Linked DNA regions of Rhodohalobacter sp. SW132. The protein of the gene in region 1 interacts with the protein of each later gene in a pairwise test. Links are inferred from orthologs where the notes say so. Each region holds a gene or a part of one and is shown on either strand. Other genes may lie near its edges.

Region 1 (16,358 bases):
AGGCCCCGAAATGCAAATCCTCGATAATGAAAATCATCCCGATGCTGCACAAGGAGTGGATGGAAACCGAAAAGCCGGTTCACTGTATGATTTGATTCCGGCAAATCCTCAAAATACGAATCCTTTCGGTGAGTGGAATTCTATAAAAATTGTGTCTGACGGACCTGTGGTTGAGCACTGGCAGAATGGGGAAAAAGTTTTAGAGTATGAGCGATGGACGGAAGACTGGTTCAATATGCTCCACGAAAGCAAATTTCAATGTTATCCGGAGTTTGGTGCGATCCGGAACGGTCATATCGGCCTTCAGGATCATGGAGATATTGTGAAATTCAGAAATATAAAAATCAGAGAATTGTAGTATAATTTATTGATTTGACTGGCAGCGCTTTCAGCGCACCTAAACGGTAAACCATATAACGCAGAAGAAAAACGAATGAATCTAAATATTAAAGCCCGCGAAGAAAACACATACGACGCAATTGTTGTAGGAACCGGTATCAGCGGAGGATGGTCTGCTAAGGAGCTAACAGAAAACGGCCTTGAGACACTGGTACTGGAACGTGGAAGAGATGTGAAACATATCGATGATTACCCTACTGCAACACTTGATCCCTGGGAACTTCCCCCCAATGATCAGGTTCCTTATGAGGAACGGAAGCACTATGAAAAACAGCTGCGCACGGGTTACACAATTCGTGAATCCACAAAACATTGGTGGATTCGGGATACCGATCAGCCCTACGAGGAGAGAAAACGGTTCGACTGGATTCGGGGCTACCATGTGGGCGGACGTTCGATTATGTGGGGCAGACATAGTTATCGACTTTCACCGATGGATTTCGAAGCCAATGCCCGGGAAGGAATTGCTGTAGATTGGCCCATCCGGTATGAAGACCTTGAACCCTGGTATTCTCATGTCGAAAAATTCGCCGGAATTTGTGGTGAGGCGCTTGGACTTCCTCAGCTGCCAGATAGTGAATTTCTTCCGCCCATGGAACTCAACTGCGTTGAAGAGGCATTGCGAGAATCTATGGCAGAAACGTTTGATCGTGTTCTTACCACCGGCCGTGTAGCAAATCTTACCCGGTCTCATCAAGGAAGAGGCAGCTGCATGTATCGAAACCTTTGTAGCAGGGGATGTCCTTACGGTGCTTATTTCAGCAGTAACGCTTCAACTCTTCCTGCCGCTGAGCGAACCGGGAATATGACACTCCGGCCGCATTCAATTGTAAATTCCGTAATGTATGATGAAGAAACAGGCAAGGCGACCGGTGTACGGGTTGTAGATGCGGAATCGGGTGAAATGTATGAATATTATGCCCGAATTATTTTTCTGAATGCGTCTACCGTCAATTCCACATCTATATTAATGAACTCCACTTCCGATCGTTTTCCGGATGGAATGGGCAACGACTCCGGCGAACTGGGTCACAATATGATGGATCACCACTTTCGTGTGGGTGCAAATGGCGAGATGGATGGATTTGAAGACCGCTACTACTACGGAAGGCGACCCAACGGCTTCTATATTCCCCGTTTCAGAAATATCAACGGGAACGACAGAGATTACCTGCGTGGATTTGGCTACCAGGGAAGTGCAAGTCGCGAAGGGTGGCATCGGGGTGTTCGCGAACTGGCGATAGGTTCAGAGCTCAAAAATCTTGTATCTACGCCCGGGAAATGGACGCTTGGGATGACCGCTTTCGGTGAAATGCTTCCCGATCACAGCAACCGAATGTGGCTGAACCATGATGAAACTGACAAATGGGGTCAGCCTACCGTTGTCTTTGACGTTGAATTCAAAGAGAATGAATATAAAATGCGTGAGGATATGAAAAATGACGCAGCCGAAATGCTTGAAGCGGCCGGTATGAAAAATGTAAGCACGTATGATGATGCCGGCGGTCCTGGTCTTGGTATTCACGAAATGGGAACAGCCCGAATGGGACGCGATCCTCAAACATCTGTTCTTGGTGAATGGAACCAAATTCATACCGTTCCGAATGTATTTATAACGGACGGGTCCTGCATGACCTCAGCTGCGTGCCAGAATCCATCTTTAACCTATATGGCTCTTTCAGCCAGGGCTGCTAATTACGCTGCAGAACAAATCAAAAAAGGAGATCTCTAAGATGAGTAACGAAAGCGGAATGAACAGAAAAGAAGCAATTAAACGAACCGGGTTACTCCTTGGAGGTGTGATTTTTGCGCCGAATATTCTGGGAGTTCTAAAAGGGTGCTCGCCAACGCCGGGAGGCTGGGACCCGGAGCTTTTTTCTGCTGAACAAGCACGGGTTGTCACCGCACTTTCTGATGTGATCCTGCCGGCTGATGACACACCGTCAGCGAGTGAGGTAGGTGTACCACAGTTTATCGAAACGATGGTGAAAGATCATTACAGCGAAGAACAGCGCAACCAGTTTTTAGATGGACTGGATAGGTTCGCCGATGAATACAGAACAGAAATCCAGGGCGAATATTTTGATGGCACGGATGATGAGAAGTACGATTTTACCTATCACCAAAACCGCATTGCCATTGAGGAAAGCCCCGGTGAGAGTCCGTTTATTCTTACTTTCAAAGAACTGACAATGCTCGGCTATTTTACTTCTGAAGTGGGAGCAACGCAAGTTCTTCGGTATGAGGCAAATCCCGGTATGTATGACGGGTGCATGCCTTTAGAAGAGGTGGGCCGTACCTGGGCGACGTAATGATGTGTTTTCAGGTGCTCCCCAATTAAACAATTTGGAGTCCCATAATTTGTATCTGCCACAGGTTTTATCTGTTCTGCGGATTTAATTGGCTGGCCGAGCCGGTAGTTCTCATTTTTCAACGTTGAGTTGAGGAAGAAAGAAAATTAATACCATGGGGCTGGATCTTGTGAAAGATTCGAAATACAATTCGATGGTTATCTCATGAATTAAATCAACAATTTTCCTTTAAGGTTCTGTCCAGCCCGGAAAGGAAACGGCGTTTAAATCATAAACTTCATCAGATCGGTTAGCTTCCCCGCCATCAATTATCGGCATAAATCAAGAAGAGTGCAGGTTTTTTCTGTAGATCAGGGGCCGGTTCCGCTTTCCATTCGTAGACCGGTTTGGTTTTTAAAAACTCATCCTCTGCAGTTAAATTGCAGGCAATGCAGAGCCGGGTGGAGAGTCTGCAATGTTTGAGAAGCTGATCATAAAGAGAACTGTTTCGATGCGGAGTTTCCATGAAAATCTGGGTTCGTTTCCGGACTGCCGATTCTTTTTCAAGTTCCTGAATTTCCTGTATTCTCGATTTCTCCTGGATGGGAAGATACCCGTGAAAGGTAAACGACTGACCATTCATTCCTGATCCCATCAACGCAAGCAAAATGGATGACGGTCCGATCAGCGGAACAACCGGGTGCCCCTGCTGATGGGCGAGGTTTACAAGTTTGGCTCCCGGATCAGCTACTGCAGGTGCACCCGCCTCCGACATCAGCCCGACATCCTCTTCGCTGAGCAAATTCATAAAGCTTATCACTTCATGATCGGGTGTTTTTTTGTTGAGTACCCGGAAGGTCTGTTTATACGTTGGGGTTGGATGTTTAATCCATTGTAAAAAACTCTCGGTGGTCTGCATTTTTTCAACAACAAAACAGTTCAGTGACCGGATCACCGAAAGTGTATGTTCAGGCAGAGCCAGGTTTTCTTTGCGTTTTGATATTGGAGTAGGAATGAGATAGAGGGTGTTTTTATTTGACATATCCAGCTTATGCTATAGCGGTTTCAGCGTCAATCTGTTCAATTTCAATTTTTTCTTCACCATCTCTGATTCTGCGTAATGCAAAACGGGTAACAAAAAACGCCACGATTAAAACCGCAATAAGGCTGATAAAAGAGACAGCCATATTTACAGAAACCACGCTTTTTTGAAGTTCGTAGGTGGGAAGCATCACAATCGGGTTGAATGAATTGCTGCTGTAGCGGACCGGTATGAGTTCAGACTCCATAATCACCTGTGCCATTTGAACGGGCAGAGCAAGTCGTTCTTCAACACGTTCACCATCCTGAAGCTCGAAACGCAGCACAACATAGCCGTTGGTTTGGGCTGCAATCTGTTTTACATCAAAATCGATCACATCCGCTACGTAGCTTTCACCATTCTCGTAAGTGCTATTTAACCCGTTGTATACCAGTAACTGGTACCCTCCCTGAAATAAAAAATAAGCAGGGAGCAACCAGATCAGAAAGAGAAAATAATATTTATTCATGATTTAACTATTTGTTCTATTCGTCACTTAAAACGGTGGCGGATCCGTTGCCGGCTCTGTCGGCAACCTGTTGCATCTGTATGATCATCGCCGGATCAAAAATCATGCGCTGCTGAAAATCCTGGTGCATGTGATTGCTTGACATATGAAACCAGAAAGCAATTTGAATTCTATCAAAAAATACGGCCTGTACGGTAGTGTCTCCCGTATATGCAGAAGTACCGATATCAATTCCTGTAAGGAGTCCCATCCGGTGATCATAAATCGCACCGTAATCGCTGAAGTCCCTGGTGATACCTGACTGCTGCTCCATCGGCCATCGCAGCCATTCCATCACCTGATTGCTGACACCCGGGCTGATCAAATTTTCTGAGGCGATTTGCTCCAGAATATCGGTCATTTCCCGGGCAGTGGTTTTGGGAAATAGTCCCAGCCCGTCTCGTTCCTCCATAAAGGTATTTCCAAGACGCTTTTCGCGGGTGTATGTACGAACGGAATCCCTGAAATCATCCTCATGCAGAAAGCGTTCCGAAAAGTCTATAACGAGAGAACGAAAATCAGCAGTCTCTTTTTCAGATTCAATACGATAAATTTCGTCTGCTTCCATCTGCCGGAGTCCGGGCGAGAGAGTCATGTAGAGACCGGAAAAGGGCAGGGGCAGATCCGTTTGTTCCAGCTGCAGCGTTTGGGATAATGCATCCCACCTCTCAGGGCCGATATTCCACCAGAGATAGTCGGACAGCGCGAGATCATTATATTCAGCCAGCAGTTTCATTGCATGATCCAGGGTGATTTCACCATCCTGTATCCAGCCACGCCTGTCGGCTGCCCTGAAACTCTGCTCATGTTCTGATTGATTCACATCAGGCAGCTGGTGACTGCTGATGGAACTCCATTGAATTCGTGTATCGGGATTAAAATCTCCATTTTCAATACCTGCGGCTCCGGCGATCAGTATAAACAGGTTTGATGTGGTTCCCATCGGACGCCGGATGTCTTCACCGTAACGGATGGTGGAGTCGGCCGGTACCATAACCTTGCTCACAAAAGAAACGTGTTCGGGATTCTGCTCAATGTATCGTGATAAACCTTGTAAGGAGTAGGTCTCTTCCACCCATTCACTGCCTTCGACCATCGCATCACGATTTTCAAAAAATACGGTGAATGGCTGCCAGTTCAGAAATAAGATAGATCCGAAGATAATGACTGCGGTAAAAAAGAATGCGGCGAAAAATTTTAATGCTCTTCCCATAGTTGCTGATCAGGAATTTTCGAAAAAGTTATTGGTTTGAAGTAGGCGGTAATAAAACCGATTGGGGTCCCGGTAATAGACAAATGCATGATATTCCTGTTCGGTTCGCGTAAACGAATCATCGAGCGCAAGATCGTTAATCTGGTTGTTCTCAATCAACAGATATTTGTATGCATACGTGCCGGTTTTGATAAATCCGTTCGTTCTCCACCGGTCGGTTTCCGGGTGATATCTTAGCCGGTAATCAGATTGTATCGCCCAGTTGTTAAAATCACCTACAAGATAGATCGTGGAATTTTGTGAAATCCTGCTGTCGGGCTGAAAACGGAAATGTACGTTGGCATACCGGGCTGAAAGGTCCGTATCCGGGTTGGTTAACCGGGACCCGGGTAGACGGGTTCTGGATGCCGAAAACCCCTGAACATCATCAAAAAGGAGAACCCGGGGCGGGATTTCCGTTGGATTATACTCCAGGATTTGAGGTGCCTGAAGGGTTAAATCTGTTAGATCGAGCTGCTGGAATTCATAATCTCCGGTAAATGAATTCTCCTGGCGCATTTCAAACAGAACTTCGCCCTGTGTGGATGTATCCAGTTCCTGAGCTTGCCGTGCACGTCCCCAGAATTGATTTTGTATGTAATAGAATTCGAGATCAAACTGAGGTGTTGTTACGAAATCCGGGAGTTCAAAAACGCTTCGGGGCCGGTGGGAAATGCGCCCATCCTGCCGGGGAACTGTTCTTGTTTCAACCTGGGATCGGATAGAACCTTCATTTTCGGTAATGAAAAATGGCATGGAGAACATAAAATCACCGCTATCCGCATCTTCAACCTGCAGCATGTAATTACCGCTGACGAGGAATTGGATATCATCGTTCGGAAAATTGTAACTGTATTGCCGATAGGTTGGACGTTCTGCCCGGCTTAATCTTCCGGTGGGGATATTCAGGCTAAAATATCCGTCTTTAAAAAAATCTTCAGCCAGTCCCGATTGGCTCCAGTCAGGATTGTGATGGGTAAACGTAATACGCAGCTGCCGCGAATTATATTCTAACAGATCGAAATTCAGACTGAGTTGCTGCGAGGAATTCAGGCGGATGACCGGGGCTGCGTTTATACTGCCGGCACGGTTTAAACGTACAGAGTAGACCAGGTCGCTGGCATTCATCTGACCGGGAACCGTAAACAGGTTTTCCGGCTGGCTATATTCAGACGCAGCTGCACCCTGGTCCCGGCTGCCGTTTTCTGATGTACCACAGGCAGTAACCGCAATTGACAGTAAAAACAGGCAAAAAAGTTTAAAAAAAGTATCGTCCTTCAAATACAAAAGCAGTAGGGCCTTCAAGTTTTATGGATGAATAGCTGTTGTTCACGGATGAAAACGTAAAATGAACGAAAAGCGTACCTCCCTTCACATTAATTTGGTATCTGAATTCACCTGTGCCGCTCTCCTGTAAATGGTGCCAGGCAAGGGCGGAGGCGATAGCCCCGGTTCCACAGGCGAGTGTAAGATTTTCAACTCCTCGTTCGTATGTTTGCAGCGAAAGTTGGCTGCGATCTGTTCCGGCAATAAAGTTCACGTTTGTACCTTTCGGTGAAAATTTTTCGTGCTGGCGCAATTGCCGCCCTGTAGATATAAGTTCGGACTCGTTTTTGAGTTCAGCTTTCGGCCGAACACCAACGATGTGCTCAGTATTGGTGTAAATATTAAGATATTCTTTATCCTCAATTGTAACCTGTTTTACAGTCGTGGTTAATGGAAAGTCGATGGTAACGGATTTTTCATTAACCGTTGCCTGGTAAATTTTATCGTGCACACGAAACGAAAATTCGTGCGGAGCACCCAGGGTAACGGCGTAGGAAGCAAAACAACGAGCTCCGTTTCCACACATCCCGGCATCGCTGCCATCCGGGTTTTTATAGGTCATCACCAGATCTGCCTGTTTTTCGTCATCGTAATTCAGGGCAATTACGCCATCGGATCCAACGCCGAACTTCCGGTTACTTAATCTGGGAGTGATGGATGCAATCTGTTTATCAGAGAGCTGCAGCGTGCGGTTATCAAAGAGAACGAAATCGTTTCCTGCACCGTGAATTTTTACGAAGGGTAGAGAATCGTTGGTACGCATGGTTAAGATTCACTGTATGCAGGTAGATGCTGCCAGGGTTTGCTGTTTGGTATATCGGGCTCTGTACCTCTCATCAGGTTTCCGAAGCGAAAGGCGAGTGCTGTAAAGATAAGCTTAAATTGAACATTATTGTAGAAAAGCTGCTTAAGATTTTGAATCTCTTCAATCATCTCTTCCAGCCTTGCATCGCCAAGGGATTTGCAAAACTTTTTTATCACATCCAGCTGGTCTACGTTAATTATCAGATCGCGGTTTTGTGTTTCCCTGTAGATCATGATATCCCGAAGAAGCTGCTCCAGTGTGTTGCTGAGGGCGATCTGTCCTTCGAGGTTTAGCCTGGACTGCCACCCTTCAATCAGTGGAACGAGCTCGGGCGCATCCTGGGTATAGGAATACCGAAGAAAATCAACAGTTTCAGCTCTTGATTTCTGCATCTCTTTCAAATCAAGATAGCGGCAGAGAGCGTAATTGCCATCAGAAATACGGGCCAGGAAATCGGCATCTTTTTTCTCAAATCCATCAAACCTTTGCAACCCATCGGAGATTTCTTCTCTTGAGAGTGGCGCCAGCCGGATCTGCTGACAGCGCGACATGATGGTGGGCAACAGCTGATCGGTTTTATCAGCCGTTAGGATAAACATAACATTTCCTGCAGGCTCTTCAAGAAGCTTCAAAAATGCATTTGCAGCCTCTTTTCTCATCGTATCAATTCCCGTGATGACCATGACCGTCCGCCGGCCTTCGTTCGGTTTCAGAACCGTTTTGGGGCGAATTTCATCGCGATAATAATCGATATAGTAAAATGCCCGCTTATTTTTTGAACTGGAGTCGTTATTCAGGTCAGGCCGCAGTGTGAAATCAACAATTTTGTATGGATCTTCCGCGAGGAGCTTAATTCGTTCTTTTAGTTCATTTGTTCCGGATGATGTGGGAAGCGGTATGAAAACATGAATATCGGGATGGGTGTACCAGCTCGATTTTTTACTCTTTGCGGTACCTTTCAGATCGGTGAGATGATCGATTCCATTGATCGCTTCAGCCATCGCCAATGCGAAGGGAGTTTTCCCCGAACCGTCGGGTCCGGTGATCAGATAGGCGTGGCTCAGCCTGTCGGACCTGAATATTTTTTCGACCTGGTCAAGCGCATGCGATTGGCCGACAATTCGACGGTTTCCAAGGTTTATTTGTTCATTAAGTATGTTCATCAATCCTCCCAAATAAAATCAAATAGTATGATCCCGGCACTTATCATCACTCCGCAGTATCCAATGAGTGCGGCCAGGTCGTTGTACGCATCGTCCGTTACCCCTTCAATAAGCGCGGTTCGGGTAACAGACGTTAAAATCAGCAGAAGCGGCACAATCAGCGGAATACAGAGAACCGAGAACACCGCGCCGCGACGGTCTGCCTGGGCAATCATCGCTGATGTTAGCGTAGTGACGCTTGCCAGACCTGCAGCGCCAAAAAAGATGGCTGAAAGCAGAAACGGAACATCCACAATAACCATGTTCATCATGATGATGTAGAAAAAAATCGTAAAAATGTGGAGTACCAGCAGAAAGACAAAATTATATGCAAGTTTGCCGATGAAAATCTGCGACGGTTTTGCATGTAGTTTCAAAAGATCCCACGTTTTTTTATCCGCTTCCTGCACAAAAGAACGCATCATGCCCGTCATAGCAGCAAATAATATGATGATCCACACCAGGCCGCTTTTCGGGGTTGGATCCAGCTGATCAGCACGAAGCGTAAATAAAATCAACAGCAGAGAAGCACCGGTGAAGGCGAGCAGGGTATTGAGCGCATAACGCGTACGCAGCTCAATGGCGATCTCTTTTTTAAAGATAGAGAGAGCCGGTTTTACCATCTGTTATACATGTTTAATTGCATCCTTAAAGGTAGCAAAAAAGTAACGGGCGGGTAAATAGAATTTGCACTTTAATCAGGCCCGGAACCGGGCAATTGCAGATCATCAGCCAATAATGGGAACGCTGTTTCGTTTTATTCCGTCATTGGCCGGGAATCGGGATTATGAAATAAGTAATTTATCATAATTCCTGTTATCTTCGGCATCTATTTAAAATTATCGATACTGGGCATTACGGATTTATGGACATTTATTCACTTCTTGACAAATCAACCATTATTGCAGGCTTAAAGGCAGATGACAAAAAGGATCTCATCAACGAACTTGTTGATCTTCTTGAGCCAAAAGTGAACAGTGATCAACTTGAAAAGATACGTTCTTCTGTTTTTGAACGGGAGGAGATCATGTCAACCGGAGTGGGGAAGCAGCTTGCCATCCCGCACGGAAAATGCTCACAAATCGATGATATTCTTGCAAGTTTTGCACTTCTTGAGGATCCCATTGACTTCAATTCTATCGATAATGAGCCTGTTAAAATTGTATTTCTTCTGGTCGGTCCCGAAAGTAAATGCAATACACACATTAAGTTACTGAGCCGAATATCGCGGCTGATGAACAGCTCATCATTCCGGGAGAAACTGATCGGTTGTACGTCTGCAGATGAAATTTTTGAGACGTTTCAGCGCGAGGAGATCGAATATTTCGGTAACTGACGTGAAGAATCACCACTTCCCATTTTTTCCGTCCCTTTTATGTTTCGGGTTTTTGCTTTTCGGTCTCATTACGCCGGCCAGGGGTTTTCAAACCGTTGACCCCGTACAGGATATCATTCGTCAAAGTCATGCTGCATCATCATTCTGGTCGGTTGTTGTGCGCGATTCCGAAAACAATGTTATTTATGATTATAACGGCGATAAGCTGATCCGTCCGGCTTCGAACCTGAAGCTTGTATCATCCGCAGCATTTCTGGAGCTTCTGGGGCATGATCACCAATTCAACACCAAACTCTACGGAACCGGGGAACAAGACGGACAAACCTGGCGCGGTGATCTTTATATTCGCGGAAACGGCGATCCATCCATTAACGGTGAAGCGTATGACGATCCGTTTTTTCTGTTTGAACGTTGGTACTCCGTTCTCGACTCAATGGGTATCGAAACAATTGATGGAAATATCATCGGGCACGACGGACTTTTTGATGATGTGCCGTATCCAAGAGGATGGGAATGGGATGATTTGAGTTACTATTATGCACCTGAAATAAGCGCGCTCTCATTTAATATGAATGTGGTGAACCTGGAAGTGAGGGCGGATGGCAGTCCCGGATCCAGACCTTCAATCACATGGTTCCCGTTTGATACGCCGTATGTCCGGTTTGTGAACGAGCAGACGATCACGCCGCAAGGTACCCGTTTTGATGAATCGTACCGCCGGGAACTGGGAGAAAACACAATCTACCTGAGAAGCAGGCTCCCGCAAGGATATTACGAAACTGAGCCGCTTAGCATACATAATCCCTCTCTCTTTTTTATTGATACATTCAGCCGCTATCTTGACAGACATGGCATCAACGTCAGGGGCCAGCTGCTTGTATCGCAGGAGCGTGTGAACTGGGACGCCCCCGGGTTTACTCCGCTGGATTCACACCGGTCGAAACCTCTTTCTACAATGATTACCCGGCTGAACAGAGAGAGTGATAATTTTTATACTGAGATGCTGTTAAAGTATTTAGCTTCAGAAAAATATGGAGTTCAGGGAACCACTGAACTCGGGTTACAGCTGCTTGAAGAGTATATGGAATCGAACGGATTTACTCCCGGTTCGATCATGCTTCGCGATGCATCCGGAATGGCACCGGCTACACAGCTGAAAGCCGGGGAACTCAATCATTTTCTCTTCCAGATACAGTATAAACCCTATTTTGATATATACCTGAACAGCTTGTCGGTGGGCAGCCGAAATGGCACGCTTCGCTATCGGTTTCACAACAGCCCGGTATCGGATGGATTTCGGGGCAAAACAGGATTTTTATCGGGCGTCAGGAGCCTGAGCGGTTATCTTGAAACCGCTGGAGGAGATCGGCTCGTTGTTACAATCGCAACAAACAACTATACTGTGCGGACAGCCGTAGTGGATTTGATCCACGAACGTATTTTAAATTATTTATACACGAACTACTGATCCGATGGCAAATAAGAAACCGACCATACTTGTTACGGACGATGAGAAAAGCATCCGGAACAGTCTGAGTGAAATTCTTGAATTTGAACAGTATAACGTGCTCCAGGCGGAGGGCGGGGAGACCGCTCTGCAGCAGATCCGGGAATCTAAAGTGGACCTTGTGATACTCGATATCAAAATGAAAGGCATGGACGGAATTGAGGTGCTGGAAAACATTCGGGAAACCCATCCCGATCTGCCTGTGATTATGATCAGCGGACACGGCACCATTAAGATTGCCGTTCAGGCTACAAAGATTGGTGCATTTGATTTCATTGAGAAGCCGCCGGACCTAAACAGATTATTAATTAGCGTTCGCAATGCATTGTCCCGCAATGAACTGGTAGAGGAAAACAAACGCATCCGAAGCGAGCTGAACAATGTGAAGGAAATGGTTGGTGAAAGTCCTGCTATTGCCCGCATCAAAAAAACGATTGAAAAAGTAGCGCCCAGCACCAGCCGTATTCTCATCACCGGTGAAAATGGAACTGGAAAAGAACTTGTGGCACGCTGGATTCACGAAAAGAGCAAACGGGCATCCAAAAAGTTTGTGGATGTGAACTGCGCGGCTATTCCGTCAGAACTATTGGAAAGTGAATTGTTTGGTCACGAAAAAGGCGCGTTTACGGGCGCTTCAGATCGGCGCATCGGAAAATTTGAGCAGGCGGACGGCGGAACGCTTTTCCTGGATGAAATCGGTGATATGAGCCCCGATGCACAGGCAAAAGTGCTTCGGGTACTGCAGGAAAATCAGATTACACGTGTTGGGGGCAATGAACGAATTGATGTTGACGTGAGGGTCATCTGTGCAACCAACCGCGATCTTGAAGAAGAGATTCGCGAGAACAGGTTTCGGGAAGATCTTTATCACCGCATCAACGTGATTCCCATCAAACTGCCGCCGCTGCGTGAGCGAAAGGATGATATTCCGCTGCTGGCCAGGTGGTTTCTCTCACAGCTTTCTGATAAAGAAATTATCTATGCCGGAAAGTCGTTTACGGATGATGCTCTTGAAGAGCTGAAATCACATCAGTGGTCGGGCAACATCCGGGAACTGCAGAACGCTGTGGAAAGAATGGCGCTTCTTTCGGATGGTGAGAGTATCGATCGGGATGACGTTACTCATCTCGGCTCGATGAAAACGGGTACAAAATCCGACCTGAAAGAACTTGCCGAGCAGTCGCTTTCTTTCCAGGAGTATAAAGAGCAGGCCGAACGGTATTATCTGCTGAATAAGCTGGAGGAGCACGATTGGAATGTTTCGGCTACAGCCGACGCGATAGATATCCAGAGAAGCCATATTTACAATAAAATGAAAAAATACGATATAGAACGCTAAACTACATTATGTCCGCACAACTAATTGATGGAAAAAAAGTAGCAGAACTGACCCGCAGCCAGATTAGGGAGGATGTTGAAAGCTGGGTGAAACAGGGCAACCGCCCGCCTTTTCTTCAGGTGATTCAGATTGGGAGCGATCCCGCATCTTCCACCTATATTGGCGCAAAAACCAGGGCGTGTAATGATGTTGGAATTGAAACTGGAACAGCACACCTCTCAGATACCATCTCTGCCAAAGAATTGAAGCAGGAGATTCGAAAATTTAATGAAAGCAGCAGTGTGGACGGCATACTGGTACAGCTTCCGCTTCCGTCGCATTTATCATCTCACGATGTTATTGAGAGTATCGATCATCGAAAAGATGTAGACGGGTTTCACCCCATGAACGTGGGTCGCCTTGCTGTGGATCAACCTACGTTTCGTTCGTGTACACCCGCTGGAATCTTTGAACTCTTTAAACATTACAGCATTCAGGTGAAAAGTAAACATGCCGTGGTTGTTGGGGCATCCAATATTGTTGGTTCGCCAATGGCCATTATGCTTTCCAGGGAAAATTCGTCAGGAAAAGCGACTACAACCATTTGTCATAAGTACACAAAAGATATCACCCGCCACACCATTGATGCCGATATTCTGATTGTTGCCGCGGGGCAGCCCGGGCTGATTAAAGCAGAAATGGTGAAAGAGGGTGTTGTAATCATCGACGTGGGAATTAATCGTGTGGCTGATGAAACCAGCAAAAAAGGCTACAAGCTGGTAGGCGATTGCGATTTTGAAGGACTGCGCGAAAAAGCGAGTTGGATCACACCGGTTCCGGGCGGAGTTGGCCCAATGACGGTAGCCATGCTGATGAAAAACACACTTCTCGCTGCTAAGAAATCAATTTATCCCGATGCGTAGCGTTTAAAACAAAATATTTTTAACCAACACCTGATCAACCCATGAAACTAAAACAGATTTCCTTTCTGCTGCTGGCAGTTTTTTTTGCTGCGGCCTGCGATAACCAAACTAATGATATTGATATGAGCGAGAACCCGTTTTCGGAAGAGAGCACCCTGCCGTTTGAGGCGCCCGATTTTAACCAGATTAACGATGACCATTTTATGCCCGCATTTACGGCAGGGATGGAAGAACACCTGGAGGAGATTGAGCGGATTGCCAACAACTCGGAAGAACCCACTTTTGAGAATACGATTGTGGAGATGGAGCGGTCAGGCAGACTCCTGACAAGAGTTCAGCGGGTATTTTTTAATCTTGCATCAGCTCATACCAACGATCAGATTCAGGATATTCAATCTGAACTTGCGCCAAAACTGGCCGCGCACAGTGATGATATTCTGCTGAACAGCACACTATTTGAGCGGGTAGATCAGCTTTACAATAACCGTGAAAATCTCGGTCTGGATGATGAATCGCTTAAGCTTCTTGAAGATACACACCTCGATTTTGTACGTGCCGGAGCCCGGCTCACCGATGATCAGCAACGCAGAATGCGGGAGATCAACGAACGGATTTCGTCGCTAACCACAGAATTCCAGGAAAAACTGCTCGATATGACACGCGAACGTTCTGTAATTGTGGAAGATGAATCGATGCTCGACGGTTTGAGCAGCGATCGAATTGCATCGGCCCGTGAAGCGGCAGAACGACGCGATGAGGATGGGAAATATCTCATCAGCATCAGCAATACCACACGGCATCCGCTGCTGACGTCGCTGAACAACCGGGAAATGCGACAAAAACTATGGGAAGCATCCGCTAATCGCGGAATTGGTGAGGACGGTGGGATAGATACCCGCCCGATTGTGCTGGAACTCGCGGAATTGAGGGCAGAGCGGGTTGCTCTTCTGGGATATCAGAATTATGCCGAATATGCGATCGAACCTCAAACTGCGGGTCACCCCGATAACGTCCTCGAAATGCTCAACGGACTTATTCCAGCTGTAGTTGAAAATGCCAATGAAGAAGGCAGGCTGATCACAGAAATGATGCAGCGCGATGGAATTGATGATGAATTGCAGCCCTGGGATTGGGAATACTACGCCGAAAAAGTGAGAAGCGAGCGTTATGATTTCAACGATGATGAAGTCCGCGCATATTTTGAACTCGACACGGTTCTGAAAGATGGCGTGTTCTACACGATGGAGCGTTTGTACGGCATTCGATTTGAAGAACGTGATGATATCCCTGTGTACCACCCTGATGTGCGTGTCTTCACAGTTTACGACAGCGACGACAGCGAACTCGGACTTTTTTACGGCGATTTCTTTTCGCGCGATTCAAAACGCGGCGGTGCCTGGATGAACTCGTTTGTTGTGCAATCTCACCTGCTGGATAAAAAACCGGTTGTGGTCAACGTGCTCAACATCACGCCGCCTGCAGAGGGAGATCCCGCACTGATTAGTTTTGATAACGTTACCACACTGTTTCACGAAATGGGTCACGCCGTTCACGGTCTTTTTTCTGATGTAACTTATCCCTCACTCGCTGGTACCTCCGTACCCCGCGATTTTGTTGAATTTCCATCCACATTTGAAGAAGATTGGGCGATACTGCCTGAAGTTCTGGAAAACTACGCCGTTCACTACGAAACCGGGGAACGCATTCCCCAGGATCTGCTCGACCGCCTGATCGAGGCTCGGGAATTCAACCAGGGTTTCGATACGTATGAATACCTCGGCGCGACGATGGTAGATATGGAGTGGCATCTGCTCGAAGAAGGCTCCGTACCCGACGATGTAGTGGAGTTTGAAAACCGGTCTCTCGAAAAATATAATCTCGATAACCCGGTGATTCCTCCCCGCTACAAATCACCTTACTTTGCACACGTATTCTCCGGCGGATATTCTGCTAATTATTACGCCTACATCTGGAGTGAAATTCTTGCAGCGGATGCATTTGCATTTATGAAAGAGCAGGGAGGATTAACCCGCGAAAACGGTGACCGGTACCGCGAGCATATTCTCTCGCGCGGAGGAAGCCGCGACGCGATGGAACTTTACCGTGAATACAGAGGCGGCGATCCCGATGTAACCAATCTTCTGAACAGACGTGGATTGAATTAATTCGGTTAATCAGAAGTTACCTCTTTGGACCGGAAATGATTGAAGTGCCCCTATCATCAGGAATCCGGGATTCGTGATGGAAAATCCCCTCTCGAGAGGGTTCCTCTTTTTACCCGCGTTAGCGAAAAGGATTTGAAAACTGCGGAACGCAGATTTTCAAATCGAGGGGTGTGTTGAAAGGGCCAGGAGCCAAAATGCGAATACTTTTTTGATCGAGCCCCCCTTAAATCCCCGCTCAAGAGGCT
Region 2 (16,416 bases), on another replicon or contig:
TCCGGATGAACATAATCACCCTCCGCTGTCACCCGTACGCCGTTTTCAACCGCGAGAGCGACTTCTTCAAGAGTACGAAAATCTTCAACATCGATCTCCGTTTGTTCATTGATTTGAATTCTTTGTCCGTTGGCAATGGTAAAAATTTGATCTTCAATATCTACTTTAGTGACTCTGCCCTCAAACTCATCCTCATCAAAAACCTCGCCGTTTGCAAGCCTGAGTCTGAAGGTGTCGAACTGCTCCCGGAATTTCAGCAGCGCTGTTCCATCGCCGTTCAATTCTACAGTTCCGTTCACAATCTTGGTTTCCTGCCCATCACTTCCGTTATTCGTTTGACGGATCGTATTTTCATAACTAAAAGCCCCATTCACACCGCTTCGAAAATTGCGGTTTCTGAGTACAACAGGTTTGTTGATTTGGATATTGAGATAATTGAGGTCGAGAATATATTCCCGTTCAAGCTGAGTTCCATCCATTCGAATTTGTGTAAAAAGTCCCTCTCCGGAGTGATATCCGTCAATGGATAAAATATCTGCAGACTCGGAAATTCCGTCGATAAACAGCCTGTCGGTCCGGGTGTAGATAGATCGCTTGGATGAAGTTTCTATTTCACCATTGCGTACTGCCCTGAAATCAACGGCTTCAATTTCTTCATTCTGATTATTCGGGAATTCAAGAGTCTCACCGTCAGAATCAAGAAATCTGTAGTTCAATGAATAATCGGTTTGTGTGCTGATACCCTCAGATATTGATTGCTTTGTAAACGTTGCGGAATGATCTCCTGTCTCAGGGTCAAAACTGTACGTATAGTTTTCAATATTCCTGAAACTTCCGGTTACAATGGCGGAGGGACCGTCGGTAAGTCCGGATGGAGTGGTAATGGCAAAAGCTTCCGAAAAACTTGAAAGAAGGCCACTCTGGTTTTCTGAAATAGATTCTCCGACAATCTGCCCCGTAATGAGCGATTCTTCTGTTGATAGTGAGCTATCAGTTTGATCATATCCATCTACCGAACAAGCCTGCAACAGGATTTGTGCGCCAACGATGATCAGAGTTACTATTAATCTGTATTTCATGGATATTCAGCTATAAGAGAGTCCGTTTTCTGTAGTACAGCTAAGGGCATGTCCTACCCCCAATCAATTAGCCGGGTTATTTTAAAAAACGGTCCGATAATTCTTTACCGTATACATCAACCAAGGCTGTCCGCATGTCCTTAAATGCAAGAGCCATGTGATTTTCAACAGTTTTAACACTCACATCCATAGTTTCTGCGGTCTCCTTGTAGGTAAACTGTTTCATAAAACAGAACTCAAACACCATGCCTCTTTTTTCAGGCATGGAAGCAATAATTCTTTTTATATGAGCTACCAGTTCTGCATAATCGGTATCCGTCTCTGGATTCTTCACACTTATATCTTCTTCCGGAGGATCATCGTCTTTAAATTTAGAATGATAATCAACATGATTGAGCATGCGGGAGTATGCAATCTGAAAAAGATAAGCACGGAGCGATTTGGTCTCGTCAATTCCGGAACGTTTATCCCATATCATCACAAACGCTTTCTGCACCAGGTCTTCAGCCTCATCATGGCTCATTCCCCGGCTTCGCATAAACCGATAAAGAGCCGGGTAGTGTTTATCAAAAAATGCCCTGAACGCTTTTTGATCACCGTTTTTGATGCTGATTGATAGCTGTACATCATCCAGTGAGGAGCTTTTTGACAGGGCAAAGAAAAGCAGTAAAAATTCCAAATCCGAGTGCTTTCATTAATTTCGTATAATCAGGATTAACTTACCGCGATATAACCTAAATGAAAAGCATCACTATTTCTGAGATACCCCTGAATATATCGTACGTGCAGGAATAATTTCCATACCCGTAAGGCGATCCGGTTCATGTTCGCGGGCATTCACGACATCGCGAATAATTATTTTCTTTACCTGCTCAGGATACCGCTCTCTCATGGCCGAATAAATTTCAGGGTCCTTCTCGCCGGAATCGCCAACGAGTATAAACCGGCGCTCTGGAAACCTCTCTAAAAGTGTGGTTATTTGTCCTGTTTTTTGATTTTTGGTCACATTTTTGCCAAACAATAACTTACCGAAATCGGCCCATGTCCCGGGGTTAAAAAAACTTTTTCTTACCGTTTTCATATGAAATGAACCTTTTGGATACAAACTCTCTCTTTCCACATCAAACAGAAAGGATGTGATCGGGTCATATAGCTGCCAGGGAGCGCCGGATACATAATGGAATGCAGCGTTATTTTCTTTCCAGATATCGTACAGACTATACATTCCGGGTGCAGCCTCAAAATCTTTAAAAAATGTATTTCGAATCACCACATCAGAACCGGCAGGAAGTTCCGTTACTTTAATCGTGTCATCAATATCCGAGATTACCGAAACACCTTCAGGTTCCAGTAATTGAATTTTTCCGTTCCCATCGTGAAGGTTCGAAACCGCCTGAATATCCAGCCAGTTATCCGTTGTTTGTTGATAGTGTAAAAGCGAATCGGCCCGACTGACCGGAATCCGGATATACCCCTCTTTTAATCCATCAAAATCCGTTCTCAGCACCTTTCCGTTTTTGTTTTTAATTCGATAGGCTCTGTTTTCCGGGTCTTTTGCAAACACAAATTCCACAACTTCCCTCCATTCTCCATCCGCAACAAAATCGTCAGCTCTTGTTTTGAAAAGCTCTTTTTCATAGTCGTTCAATCCGTATCTTCTGGCTGCAAAAGAAGCTGCAACTCCCTTGGTTCTGTTTCTTTGGCGGTGAACAAATACACGCATGGGAATCACCCACTCATCTCCCTGCTGAAAACCGTATGTAGTATAAAAAAGAACTTCTTTTTGATTTTGCTGCGATACCAGTGACTGTACAGTCGTGCAGCCTGAGGTTATCATAAACATCAAGCATATAAAAATCAGTAGTTTACTTTTCATCACACACGTATAATGTTGTCAATCGTGAAATCTGAATTCTCAATTTCCTTAAACTGTATTACCGGGATGTAATGGCTTCATTAATTGTAGCTGCCAGTTAAGGGAATACACTTTTTAAGTCTGCCTAATGACACTGGTTTGGAAATGAAATCGTGAAAACCTATTTCTTCAGCCCTGTTTTTTGTCTGGTGATCAGAGTTCCCCGTAACGTAAACGATAATCGGGTTATACACTTTTTTTATCTCTCTGGCCACGCAAATACCGTCAAAACTATCCGTTAACATAATATCCAGAAATACAATCGCTGGCTTTTTCTCAATGATTTGAGTTACAGCTTTATTCCCGTTCTCTTGCATTCCAACAAGTTGGAGCCCAAGCTTGTTGAGTAACATTTTAAGCACCAAACATTGGATTGCGTTATCCTCTACAATAAATGCAGTCATAAAAAAGCTTTTTTTAAGTTAGCAGAACAACCAATTTAGATTCACCGCCTTCAGTTATTTCTGACGTTCAGCCGCTGTATCGTTCGTGTACTAAATGGCATTTTAATAATGACAAAACACCAAAATTCATATCAAATTTTCAGGTTCATTCGTACGTAGTACAGATAATTACCTGTCTTACCCCTAATCAATCTCATAAAAAACTTAAAGTCTCTCTCATCTGGATTTGAACTCTAACTTTTCACTGAATGCAACTAAGCACTTCGCATTGATATGAACTCATTTATATTTGTGAGGCTTTGTACATACAGATCAACCTTATGCATTTAACCGATGGGAATTGCCACGAGGGCAGCACCCTTCTTGTGGTTCTGAATGGCTTGCGGCTGTTGTGGAACTAATCGGATAAATTTACATTCAAATAATCTCAGGCTGGTAATCCGGCTTTCTAAAATCACAATTGGTTTCAATCTGATCAAAGAATTTCATTTCTTATTTACACTCAAGATCAGTTCAGCTCGTTGTGAGCAGGTGTCTGCCGAATAACTCTATCTGAAAAATAATTTTCTATGCGATTATCTGTTACGTGTAAATCAATTTTCAGTATCCTGATTCTCTTTATCTGCTTCTCTGCTTCCGGCGTTCAGGGGCAGAACCAGGATGAGACTCTCCACTATCAGAGTCTGCAGCATGCGCTGTTTTCCGCCGGTCAGCTTTCCGGGCTTAGTGGTCCGCAGAATGTAACATGGATTGATGGCGGTGAGCGCTACTCCTACATGATTCAGGATCCCGAAACCCGCACCACAGAAATTCGGGCATACAACCCGACTGACCAGTCTGATGAACTGATCCTGAACACCTCCGGCCTGACCTTCCCCGATAGTGATCGTCAGTTCGAATTCCGCTCATTCCAGTGGTCTGCTGATTTCAGGTATCTCGTATTTCAATCAAATTTCAGCCCCATCTACCGGTATTCCGGCACGGCCGATTATTACTACTACTCAATCGAAGATGAATCCCTTGATTTGATCGCCGGTGCAGCCTTCACGGCAGAACTATCACCGGACGGCAGAAAAGTTGCCTATCACCGCGATGGCGAAATGTTTGTTTTTGACCTGGAATCGGGTGAAGAAACCCAGCTTACGTTCGATTCAGAGGAGAATCTTTATAACGGACGTTTTGGATGGGTGTATGAAGAGGAGTTCGGACTGGTGCAGGCGTGGAAATGGTCGAACGACAGCCGCTACATCGCCTACTGGCAGAGTGATGAAGATCATGTGGAACGGTTTGTTTCCACCGACTACGAAGGTAGCTATCCCGAATATACAGATATCCCCTACCCTAAAGTCGGCTCAGAAAACCCGGTTGTGAACATCGGAGTGATAGATACCGAAACCGGCGAAAACCGTTGGATGGACCTTGACATCGGAGATGGCTTGATCCCAAGAATCTACTGGACCAGCAACGACGGTGAACTGGCCGTTGTGTGGATGAATCGTCAGCAAAATCAGCTTCAGCTCCACTTTCATGATGCTACAAACGGCAGCGGTGAGATGGTGATGGAGGAAAAGTCGGATGCCGGCTGGATTGATGTCTATGATTTTTTTGCCGGAATTGATGACTACTTTTTCTTCCCGGAAAATCGCGACGAGTTTTTATGGATATCCGATCGAAATGGATATAAACATCTCTATCGCTACAGTTACAGCGGTGACCTGATGAACCAGGTTACAGATGGTGATTGGGAAGTAACCAACGTTTTTGCCGTGAACTCCGATAAGGAGCGCATCTATTATGAATCTACTGAAGAAAGTCCGCTGGAAAGGCATCTCTATTCAATCCGGTTTGATGGCAGCGGCAAAAACAAATACACGGAAACTGCGGGCCGCCACTCAATCAGCATGGGACCTGACGGCAAATATTTTATTGATACATGGTCAAATGTGGAGACACCAACACAGGTTGAGCTCCGCACAACGGAAAATGGCGGTGATCAGCTCGAAATGCTGGTAGCCAATGAACGGGTGAAGCAGTACATCGAAGAGTATAACTATTCACCGCGCGAACTTTTCAGTTTCACTACGGAAGACGGTCAGGAACTGGATGGTTATATGATCCGCCCGCCCGATTTTGACCCCGAACACGCTCACCCGCTCATTATGATGATTTATGGCGGTCCGAGTTCACAAGGTGTATACAATCAGTTCGAAACGAACGCCTGGGTGCAGTACCTCGCCCAGGAAGGATTTGTCATCGCCAATGTGAATAATCGCGGAAGCGGCGGATATGGCCGTGATTTCGAAAAGGTAGTGTATGAAAACCTCGGAGAATGGGAGACTTATGATGTGGTTCAAACTGCAAAGTATCTCGGTTCCTACGACTGGGTGGATCAGGAGCGAATGGCTATCCGCGGCCACAGTTATGGCGGGTATGTTGCCGCGCTCTCTATGGTGCTTCATCCCGGCGTGTTCCAGGTGGGCCTGGTTGGTGCGCCGGTCACCGATTGGCGGCTCTACGACACCATCTACACCGAACGGTACATGGGCCTTCTTGAGGAAAATGAAGAGAATTATACCAACAGTTCCGTAATGGAACACGCACGGAATTTTACCGGAAATATGCTTGTGGCACACTCCTCAATGGACGAAAACGTGCACATTCAAAACACCATGCAAATGCTTACCGCGTTCACGAATGCCGGAAAAGATATTGATGTTAGAATTTATCCTCCCGGAGCTCATGGCGTGGCGTATAATCAACAAAGCTACCTGCTGCTTCACCAGGTGTATACACGATATTTGAACAGGCATTTGAAGTAGTTCAGGGTTCAGGGTGCAGGGCGCAAGGTACAGGATTCAGGGTGCAGGGCAACCTGGCAGAGTGCTGAGCGAAGCGAAGTTCCTGCCAGAATTGTCGGTACAGGGTGCAAGGTGCAGGGTACAAGGTTCAGGGATCAGGGATCAGGGTTCAAGATGTAGATTAAAAGTAATTTGGACATTTAGTGTAAGGTATCTTGAGATTTTTACTCTTACTTATATAATGAGTAAATAAAAGTTCTCTTGATATGAGCTACAAAAAGTTAAAAATCTGGCAATTAGCTAAAGAGCTATCCGTAGAGATTCATACGATGACAATGCAGCTGCCAAAATTTGAATTGTACGAAACGGGCAGTCAAATCAGAAGATCATCAAAATCCATTCGTTCAAATATTGTTGAGGGCTATGGACGAAGGAGATATAAAGCAGATTTTATTCGATTTCTGGTTTATGCTCATTCATCCGTTGATGAAACTCGAGACCACCTAGAAACACTTATTGAAACAGGCTCATTTAACGATCAAACAGAATTCAAAAGAATTTCGGAAAAACTGGATCAAACTGGCAGAATGATCTACAAATATATACAAAGCGTAGAACAGCGATAAGTATAAATCTTCGATCCTGCGCCCTGCACCTTGAACCCTGAACCTTGAACCATGAAACCACATCTACCACACATGAACGCAGCAATTGAAATTGCTGAAAAATATCAAACTCCTTTTGGAGCGGCATTGGCGATGGGTGACCAGCTTTTTGTTACGGCGGCCAATCAGACCAAAGAGCTGAACGATCCCACCGCGCATGCTGAGATCATGGCCATTCGTAATCTTGGGGAGCACATCAAAAAAACGGACCTCTCCGGTTTTACACTCTATACAACCTGCGAGCCGTGCCCGATGTGCATGAGCGCGGCTATTTGGGCAAAAATTGAAACCATCTTTTTTGGATGTGACATCCCGACGATCTCGCGGTTTATGGATCAGATCGACCTGAGCTGCCGGGATATAAATCAGCACAGTTTCCGGCGTGTTGAAATTGGAGAGCCAGTCATGCCGGAGGCTTGTCTGGAACTGCTTAGAAAGTTCTCTTAGATGACGTATTAATTCTACGTAAAAAAACAGCGTACATATAAACTTCGAGTCATTTCCCTACTGTTCAAAGATTTGACTGGTGATGAAAACCATATTATTTATCCGTGATGTGCGTAAGTTTGTTTTCTTTAAAATGTGGCTCACAGCGACTATTTGATTTAGATATAAATAGTTATAGTTTAGCCCTGACTTCAAATGCAGATGAAATGTTGTGAAAATACTTATTGCTGGTGCCGGTGAAGTGGGATTTGAGCTTAGTAAAATCCTTTCTGAAGAACAACACGATGTAACCGTTCTTGACCAGCGCCAGAGATGTTTACAGCGGGTTATTGAAAACCTGGACGTACTTACCGTTCAGGGTAATGCCACCTCACCCCATGCCCTCGTCGACGCCGGTGCCAAACAAGCCGACATGATGGTTGCTGTTACAAGTGTTGATGAAGTTAATATTATCGCTTCTATGATGGCAAAACGACTGGGAGTAAAAAGAGTTATTGCACGTGTGCGCAACGACGAACTTTCCCGAAAAGATGCTCCTATTCCCCCTTCTGAGCTCGGAATTGATGTTCTCATCCACCCGGAAGAGAGTGCGGCCAACGAAATCTTTCAGCTGGTTAAACGTGCGTCTGCCAGCGACGTCGTCCCATTAGCTGAGAACCGCCTGCAGATGATCGGTTTGCGGGTTGAAAGTCAATCTGAAATCGCTAATAAGACATTAGTTGAAGTTGCCAGTATCCTCGAAAACATCGATTTCAGGGTTGTTGCTATTTCCAGGCGGGGATCTACAATCATTCCCAGGGGAAATAACCGGTTGGTACCATTGGATCATGTTTTTTTGATCACACGAACTGAACACGTGAAAAAACTGGTCATGTTAACCGGGCATGATGATATTAAACTTCGAAAGGTAATGATTGCCGGCGGAAGTGAGGTTGGCAGATTACTTGCAAAAAAATTATCTGCCGATCAAAAACGGTGGCAGGTTAAACTAATTGAACCCGATAAAGAACTTGCCAGTAGCATCGCCGGGGCACAAAGAGAGATTCTCGTACTGAATGGTGATCCTACCGACCCAAACTTGCTGGTAATCGAAGGGGTACAAGAGATGGATGCCTTTATTTCCGTTACGGAAGATGAGGAGTCCAACATCATTTCCTGTTTGATGGCCAAACACCTGGAGGTGCAAAAAACAGTAGCGCTGGTCTCAAAATCACAATACGTTCCACTCAGCCAAACTATTGGGATTGATGCAATTGTAAATGTAAAAGCCTCTGCATCCGATGAAATTCACCGACAAATCCGGCAAGGTATGATGCTTACCGTAAAAGCACTTACCGGGATTAAGGCAGAGGTAATTGAAGTTATTGCCGGGGAAAACTGCCAGATCTTAAATACACCCATCCACTCGATGAAAATTCCCGATGGAATCGTTATTGGCGGAATTGTTAGTGGGGATAACGTGGAAGTCGCAACCGGAAGTTCAGTCATCCGGAAAGATGACCGGGTTATAATTTTTGCGCTGCCGAAAGCCATTAAAGAAGTAGAAAAAATATTCTGATGATTGATCAGCTTAAACAGAGTAAAAACAGGCCGAGAATAGATTTTAAGCTGGTTAGCGGAATTCTTGGCGGGTTGATTTTCTTCCTTGGTTTTGCACTCCTTCTGCCTTTTCTGATTGCATTGATTTACAATGAGCCTTCCTGGGAAGCCTTCCTGATTACCGCAACCGGATCGATGGCAGCCGGTTCAGCGCTATATTTCATCTATCGTCCGGTAGAAGAACTAAGAATGAGAGAGGCATTTTTAATTGTTACTCTCACCTGGTTCATCGGGTCTTTAATCGGTGCTCTTCCGTTCACATTATCCGGCACCCTGGAATCGTATACGGATGCCGTATTTGAAACCATGAGCGGACTGAGCACTACGGGAGCTACTATTCTCGGCGGGGAAACACCGGCCGGAATTATAAATCCCGCGATTGAAGACCTTGACAATAGTCTGCTGTTTTGGCGATCGCTCGCCCACTGGCTTGGCGGCATGGGGATTATTGTGCTTACACTTGCTTTGTTGCCACTGCTCGGTATTGGTGGTATGGAGCTTTTTCGGGCGGAATACTCCGGGTCCACCTCCGATAAACTCACGCCACGCATCAGGGAAACAGCGCTCCTTCTCTGGACCGTGTATTTGGGAATGACCGCTATACAGTTTCTGCTGCTATGGCTGCATCCCGCCATGGATTGGTTTGATGCTATCAATCACGCCTTTTCTACCCTCGCCACCGGTGGGTTTTCAAATCTAAACGACTCGGTTGGCGGTTTCGACTCCGTTTATATTGATGTAGTGATTACCATATTTATGTTTCTCGCGGGTATCAACTTTGCCATGCATTTCAGACTATTTACCGGGGATCTGAAAAGTTTTTTGGGCAACAGAGAAATACGTTTCTATACGCTGCTAACGGCTTTGTTTATTGTGGGTGTATCAGGTGGCCTTTGGCTGATAGACCACTACTCGTTTGGTGATGCCCTGCGGTATGGATCATTCCAGGTGCTCGCCATCCTGACGACCACCGGTTTTGGAACAGACGACTACGCACTCTGGATGCCTTTCACCTCATTTCTGCTGTTTCTATTATTTTTTACTGGTGGGTGTGCAGGGTCAACCGGTGGCGGAATCAAAATGATACGCCTTTTGATTATCGCAAAAAACGTGGGCCGCGAATTCAAACAAATTATCCATCCGCATGCTGTGCTGCCGGTACGGGTCGGAAACAGGGTGATCGATTCAGGAATTCTGAAAACCATTCTCGGTTTTTTTGTCGTTTATTTCCTCATTTTTTTAGCCGGGGCATTAATTATGAGTTTCATGGGCTACGACTTTATGTCTGCAATGGGTGCCAGCATCGCCTGTCTTGGCAATATCGGACCCGCCTGGGGGGATTTTGGGCCTACCGATGAGTATGCGCATGTACCGATCCTGGGTAAGTGGGTTTTACTCATTCTGATGATGATTGGCCGGCTGGAGCTCTTTACCGTGCTCGTGATTTTTACTCCTTGGTTCTGGAAGAATTAGGTTCGCCTTCGAAAAATACTCCAAGGGTTCGAAACCCTTGGAGGGTTGCAAGTAACAAGAGCTCATAAAAAACATCCTGTACCGCACAACCTAATAATGCCAATATGTTTAATCAGGTTGTATGATATCATGAGGAATTTTTCTCGAATTTATGGGTAAACTCACTCTCCCCATCAGGTGAACCAATTAAAATAATCTCCTGATCCATTTTCAAAACCCGGTCAGGTTTTGGACTAACAACCATTCCTTCATCTTTACATTTTATAGCCATCACAGTACACCCGGTTTTTTTCCTGATTTCCGATTTGATTAAACTTTTGCCGGCAAGATTTTGATTAACCTTATGATTAAAAACATTCAAGCCCTCTGCTAAAATTAATACGTCCTGGCCCTCCAGAATATTAAAGATGGAGTTTGCCCCCATTGTAGCATAGGACATCACAAAATCTGCTCCTGCCCGGTGAAGAGTATTTATATTTTTTTCAAACGTTGCCCTGCTTACAATTTCCATTTTTGATGAAAGCTGCCGGCAATAAATGGTCAGATATATATTAATATCATCATCATGTGTAGTTATTAATGTGGTATGGGCCTCATGCAGGCCTGCTTTTTCCAGAACTTTACTATCTGCAGCATCACCTAAAATATATTTATCTTTATTCCGAATACGTTCCGGATTCTTATCAATAATACGATAGTCAATTCCACGTTCTTGCAGCGATCTCGCTGCTGCCCGGCCTACCCGACCTGCTCCAATAATCACTACAGGCCGGTCTGATACGTGATAGATGCTAACCAGTTCATCATATGCCCTTAGCTGTTCAACAGAACCTGCAAGTACCAAAACTGTCTTTTCTGTAATAACAGACTCAGGCAGCGCCTGTTTAAACTCCCCACGCTCCCATATACCTACAACCGATACACCCGTTGCCTCACGAAGACCACTTTCTCTTAATGTTTTTCCTATTAATGGGGTTTCCTGCGCAGTTGCTTCACCTATTACTAATTGATCAATATGTCCAATTACATGTACACGGGCATTGCCACCGAGTGTACGTCGTGCCAGAGCACGCCCAAGAATCTCACCCATCTGCAATACATGATCAGCCCCGGCAAGCTGTAAAATATCTACTGAATCTGCAGACGCAGCTGTAGCCACAATTTTTATTTCCTTGTTGAAATCTCTAACTGTAAAAGCAACATTCGTATTTGCAGTATCTGCCCCTGAAGCTACTACAAGGCTCGCCTCTTCAATGCAGAGATTTTTATATGTATCAAAATCCGTGGGATCATTATTTACTACATTGTAGTCAAGATCTGCAAGATCGAGTGCTTTTTGAAGGTCCGGTTCCAAAATAGCATACTCTATCTTGTAAGATACGAGTTTTTTGATCAGAGCATCCGTTATGGGGTTAAGTTCCGTAATAATCACATGATTGCTGGTTCCTTCAGGCAGCTTTTTGGGAGCCTTGGCTTGATTGATTGCTTTCATCCAGGGTGCATAGAAAAATTCAATAAATGTGAATGGCAACATCACTAAAAGAAAAAGAACGCCTGAAAAAAGAACCAACATCGAAAATGAGCGACCCAAGTCTGATGAGAAAACTATATCCCCAAAACCAAGAGTGCTCATGGTAACTAATACCCAGTAAAACCCGGTCATCCATGAGTGCTCCTGACCCTCGTATAAAGCTACGTAGTGGAAAAGAACAGAATAACTTACGTACATTAAAAAAAGTACACCAAGAAATTTTAGCAGCTTTTTAACATTGGTACGAGTTCGCCTGTTTGCAAAAAAATAAGAGAGCTGTGATCCTAAAAACTTCAAGTCTACAATCTTTGATTAAATTTCGATCTAAATTATCCACCCATTTACACAATTCCTAACAACCCGGGCAGATATATATAGTATCCCGAATATTCTGATTCCGTAGAAAGAAAATATTTACATTAGATTCAGTGGAATTTCATCAGGTGAAATGATTATTTTTAAGACTTTCTAATATTTAGGATTCCTAAATTAAATTAATCAACTAGATTTGTGAATCGATCCGCGGCCGGGCTACTTTTCTTATTGATGTTTTTCTACTCTCAGAGCCTCTATGCACAAAGTGGAAGCCTGGAGCCCATTCCAAATGTGTACCTGGATTGTAGTTCCTGTGATGTTACCTACATCCGTTCCAACGTTACGTTTGTAAATTATGTACGTGATCAATCAGACGCTTCTATTTATCTGAACATTACGGATCAGCGTACCGGTGGTGGCGGCCGCGAATACACACTTGTTTTTTCTGAAATTGGTGTGCCTGAAGGACGGGTTGATACCCTCCGTTACACTTCACCAAGTTCCGATAGCAGTGATGAGCGAAGAATCGGGCTGAATCGCTACATAAAAATTGGCCTGGTCCCATATGTCAGCCAGACGGTTGCTATGCGTGCACTTGATATTTTCTATGAAGCCCCTGAAACCGATGAGGACGAGGAAGAGATTGATGATCCATGGGATAACTGGATTTTTGATTTGAACCTGCGCTCAAATTTAAGTGGTCAGGATACGGAGACTAATTTCGGTCTCTACAGCGGATTTGAAGCCGAACGTACGACACATGACTGGAAAATCAGGGCTCGGATGCGTGGAGAAATTCGCCGCCGAACGGTTGAGCTTACAAACCGAACACTTAATGTAAATCGCGACTGGGGTGATTACTGGGGAATGGTCGGGTACAGCCTGACAAGCCATTCCACCGTGGCTCTTTTCTCTTATGTAGGATTTAACCGAACCAATAATATTGCGCTGCGTACCTACCTGGCGCCCGCTATTGAGTATAATTTCTTTCCTTACGATGAATTTCAGCAGCGGCGTTTTATTGTTCAATACCAGGTAACCCCAACCTACCGCAGATACTACAACACAACTATTTTCCTGCAGGATTCAGAACTTATTATGTCGCAGGAACTCTCTACCCGTCTGCGCTACGATCAGCGATGGGGACGTATTGATATCCGGCTGTCGGGTATGCACTTTTTTCATGACTCCAGTATCAACCGTTTTGAAGTGAATCCATCCTTCAACATTCGAATAATTCGCGGGCTATCTGTCAGCCTTTCTGGCCGGTACCGAATCATCAACGACCAGTTATCGCTCGAACTGCCTACAGATGTTGACCCCAACGATCCCGAATCCATCATCCGCGGTGTTCAGCGCCCCACTTCTTTTGATTATTCAATCTCATTTGGCTTATCGTACACTTTCGGTTCCATTTACAACAATATTGTGAACCCAAGGTTTTAAGGCCGGTTCATTTTATTTACTGAGTCACATTCGAAGAGAATCCTGTCCAAAACTTTTAGAAAATGTGATCAAATATCTTCGTTTCTGTTCATTCGGAATAGATATTTTTATAGATCATAAATCGATCCCCTGCTTTTTTATCGCAGAGTTACGGGGATGAATTCGCTGATTCCCGAAGATTTTCTGCGCATTTCGGCAATAAACTCAGCGATAATCTGAGAAAAGAAGAACAGATCGTATTCAGGGTTTCAAACTTCTTTCAAATTCATTTATCGTTTTGGACAACTGAAAACTGTCACCTATAAATCCAACCTATCCTTCAATAACTCAGAATAATCCGGTCAGATATACAATCGCAAAGAACGCTATTTTTATTTGAGATGAGTAAATCCCATCACACATAAGCATTCAGTACAAAAAAGATCACCACTCCGGTTATGGAAACATACAGCCATATCGGAAATGTCCACCTGGATACTTTCCTGTGGGTTTTAAATTTACCGGAAAACGCAAAATAGTAGCTGGTTAACACGAGCGGCACGACAAAAGCAGACAGAATGATATGCGTTATGAGTATTGTGAAATAGACCGGCCGAATCCAGCCTTCCCCTGGAAATGGAGTGTGACCCACAAAATTGTGATACACCAGGTAGCTTATCAAAAAAAGTGCTGATGTAACAAAAGCAGTGAGCATCAGCTTCATGTGAGTGATATATTTTTTCTTTTTTATCGCTACAAAACCAGCAATAATAAACGCCGTACTTGCACTATTGAGCAGTGCATTGAGCGCAGGAAGCTGATCAACCCAGCCCGCTGTAGTTTCGGCAGCCTCTTTGAAATAGAGCAGCCAGATCAAGAACAGAAAAGCTGCTGCACTGATAAAAAGAATTAAACCGATCGCCTTTGCAATGCTTACCTCTTTCAGAAACTGAACGGTAATTTTTTCATCGAGAGATTTTTCCATGCTTACAGTAGATGTGATGATATAATTAAATTTGACGCACAAAATTACAGATTTGCGGAGTTCCTTACCTAATAAAAACCAAGATAAAAACTTTTTACGTCGGCCTTTAAAGATACAAGAACATACGCCGATACATTCCCCATGCATGTAACTACCTAACATGCAGTAATTTTTGTTTTTACTTTCACATTAAAGGAATGCTTGCAATTTCTAAATTAGAAAGTTGAGCTTTTTTTAGGCATTTATATCATTAGGATGCTATCTTAGTCCACCTAAAATGGAGCGCATCCCTCTTTTAATGGGCTTCTTATTTAGAACGATTTTAAATACGATTGGCCTGCCGACTTTGGTATGTTCATTTCGATATTTTCGGTACTTTCTGTCCAACTTAACGTAGGGCAGGTTTACTAATAAATAACAGGTAATACTTATAACCTTTTATGGCTCAGATTTTCCCAAAGTGGACAAATGAAGCTCCACGCAGAATTCTTATCGGCACAATTATCCTTTTAAATGCAATCGTATTCGGGGTATGGTACTTTTTCTCTCCCGAATTTACCCAGGTTGGTTACGCTCCGGAACAACCCGTTCCCTTCAGCCACCAGGTGCACGCAGGTCAGCTCGGGCTTGATTGCCAATACTGCCACACGCAGGTAACTGAATCTAAATATGCTAACATACCTGCAACACAAACCTGTATGAACTGTCACAACCAGATTCAAACCGACAGTGACGATCTTGCCCTTGTACGCGATAGCTGGGAAACCGGCGACCCTATTGAATGGGTTCGTGTACATATGCTCCCCGACTATGCTTATTTCAACCATGCCGCTCACGTGAATGTGGGTGTTGGTTGCGAATCGTGTCACGGACGAGTGGACAGAATGGAAATAGTATACCAGGCTGAGCCACTCAGTATGGGCTGGTGTCTGGATTGCCACCGCGAACCTGAAAAACATGTGCGCCCCGTTGAGGAGGTTACCACCATGGGTTACCAGGTTGAAGACCAGCTTGATGTTGGCCGCGATCTTGTTGCCAAACAGAATATTAAAGCGCCAACGTATTGTCAGGCATGCCACTTCTGACACATCTCAATGGCAATGATCGAATCTACGTACGTTTTTCAATTTAATTTTTCCACAGAGAATGAGTGATCAACAAACCAAAGAAAACACTTACTGGAAAAGCCTCAACGAACTCGCAAAGAATAAGGAATACAAAAAGTATGCTGAACGCGAGTTTCCTGAAGATGCATCTGAATTAACCGACCAGGTTTCACGGAGAAGTTTTCTGCGGGTAATGGGCGCTTCCATCGCACTGGCCGGTTTTGCATCCTGCCGGAAACCGGTTCAAAAAATTCTTCCATATTCACAACAGCCTGAAGACAAAGTTCTGGGTGTTCCTGATTTTTACGCTACAAGTATGCCATTTCAGGACGCCGTTACCGGTCTGCTGGTGACCAATAATGAAGGGCGTCCCACAAAACTCGAAGGAAACGAAGATCATCCTTCAAGCCGTGGGAAAACAAGTATTTACCATCAGGCTGAACTGCTGGGAATGTATGATCCCGACAGGTCACGCTCCCCGCGCCATAACGATCAGTCAACTGATTTTGATGCATTTGTTACTTTTGCCGAATCACATTTTGAAGATACCGGCCGAAATATTCTTTTTATCAGCGAAGCCAATTCTTCACCTACCTATAACAGGTTGAAGAGTAATGCTCTTGACCGATTTCCAAACGCCCGGTGGGTCACCTATGAAGCATTTGGTGATAACA

What was found.
Region 2: the proteins of DYD21_RS06650 (region 1) and trkA interact in binary tests that used the Escherichia coli proteins (3 or more experiments, as listed by UniProt). The link is inferred for Rhodohalobacter sp. SW132 from one-to-one orthologs.

The regions. Positions count from the first base shown.
Region 1 is NZ_QUOK01000002.1:465,370-481,727, reverse strand. What follows is about bases 8,713-11,464. They hold DYD21_RS06650 (PTS sugar transporter subunit IIA), read left to right. Parts: upstream 8,713-9,729; coding sequence 9,730-10,200; downstream 10,201-11,464. Other genes in these bases: dacB (D-alanyl-D-alanine carboxypeptidase/D-alanyl-D-alanine-endopeptidase), read left to right, coding at 10,202-11,464; DYD21_RS06655 (heme exporter protein CcmB), read right to left, coding at 8,825-9,487; DYD21_RS06660 (DNA polymerase III subunit delta' C-terminal domain-containing protein), read right to left, coding at 8,713-8,825. In the rest of the region: DYD21_RS06700 (DUF1080 domain-containing protein), read left to right, coding at 1-358; DYD21_RS06695 (GMC oxidoreductase), read left to right, coding at 434-2,131; DYD21_RS06690 (gluconate 2-dehydrogenase subunit 3 family protein), read left to right, coding at 2,133-2,711; DYD21_RS06685 (SAM-dependent methyltransferase), read right to left, coding at 3,016-3,732; DYD21_RS06680 (hypothetical protein), read right to left, coding at 3,740-4,240; DYD21_RS06675 (serine hydrolase), read right to left, coding at 4,257-5,492; DYD21_RS06670 (type IX secretion system plug protein domain-containing protein), read right to left, coding at 5,502-6,812; dapF (diaminopimelate epimerase), read right to left, coding at 6,790-7,620; more of DYD21_RS06660, read right to left, coding at 7,623-8,712; more of dacB, read left to right, coding at 11,465-11,668; DYD21_RS06640 (sigma-54 dependent transcriptional regulator), read left to right, coding at 11,673-13,046; bifunctional methylenetetrahydrofolate dehydrogenase/methenyltetrahydrofolate cyclohydrolase FolD, read left to right, coding at 13,055-13,948; DYD21_RS06630 (M3 family metallopeptidase), read left to right, coding at 13,990-16,113. UniProt on the Escherichia coli protein: Seems to have a role in regulating nitrogen assimilation.
Region 2 is NZ_QUOK01000006.1:154,705-171,120, forward strand. What follows is about bases 6,883-9,692. They hold trkA (Trk system potassium transporter TrkA), read left to right. Parts: upstream 6,883-7,519; coding sequence 7,520-8,866; downstream 8,867-9,692. Other genes in these bases: DYD21_RS12850 (nucleoside deaminase), read left to right, coding at 6,883-7,308; DYD21_RS12860 (TrkH family potassium uptake protein), read left to right, coding at 8,866-9,692. Also shown: DYD21_RS12820 (DUF5666 domain-containing protein), read right to left, coding at 1-1,079; DYD21_RS12825 (sigma-70 family RNA polymerase sigma factor), read right to left, coding at 1,156-1,758; DYD21_RS12830 (App1 family protein), read right to left, coding at 1,831-2,955; DYD21_RS12835 (response regulator), read right to left, coding at 3,036-3,398; DYD21_RS12840 (S9 family peptidase), read left to right, coding at 3,968-6,217; DYD21_RS12845 (four helix bundle protein), read left to right, coding at 6,463-6,822; more of DYD21_RS12850, read left to right, coding at 6,874-6,882; more of DYD21_RS12860, read left to right, coding at 9,693-10,380; DYD21_RS12865 (TrkA family potassium uptake protein), read right to left, coding at 10,508-12,208; DYD21_RS12870 (hypothetical protein), read left to right, coding at 12,422-13,672; DYD21_RS12875 (DUF420 domain-containing protein), read right to left, coding at 14,067-14,636; DYD21_RS12880 (cytochrome c3 family protein), read left to right, coding at 15,077-15,721; DYD21_RS12885 (TAT-variant-translocated molybdopterin oxidoreductase), read left to right, coding at 15,783-16,416. UniProt on the Escherichia coli protein: Part of the constitutive potassium transport systems TrkG and TrkH. May regulate the transport activity of TrkG and TrkH systems. Binds to NAD(+) and NADH.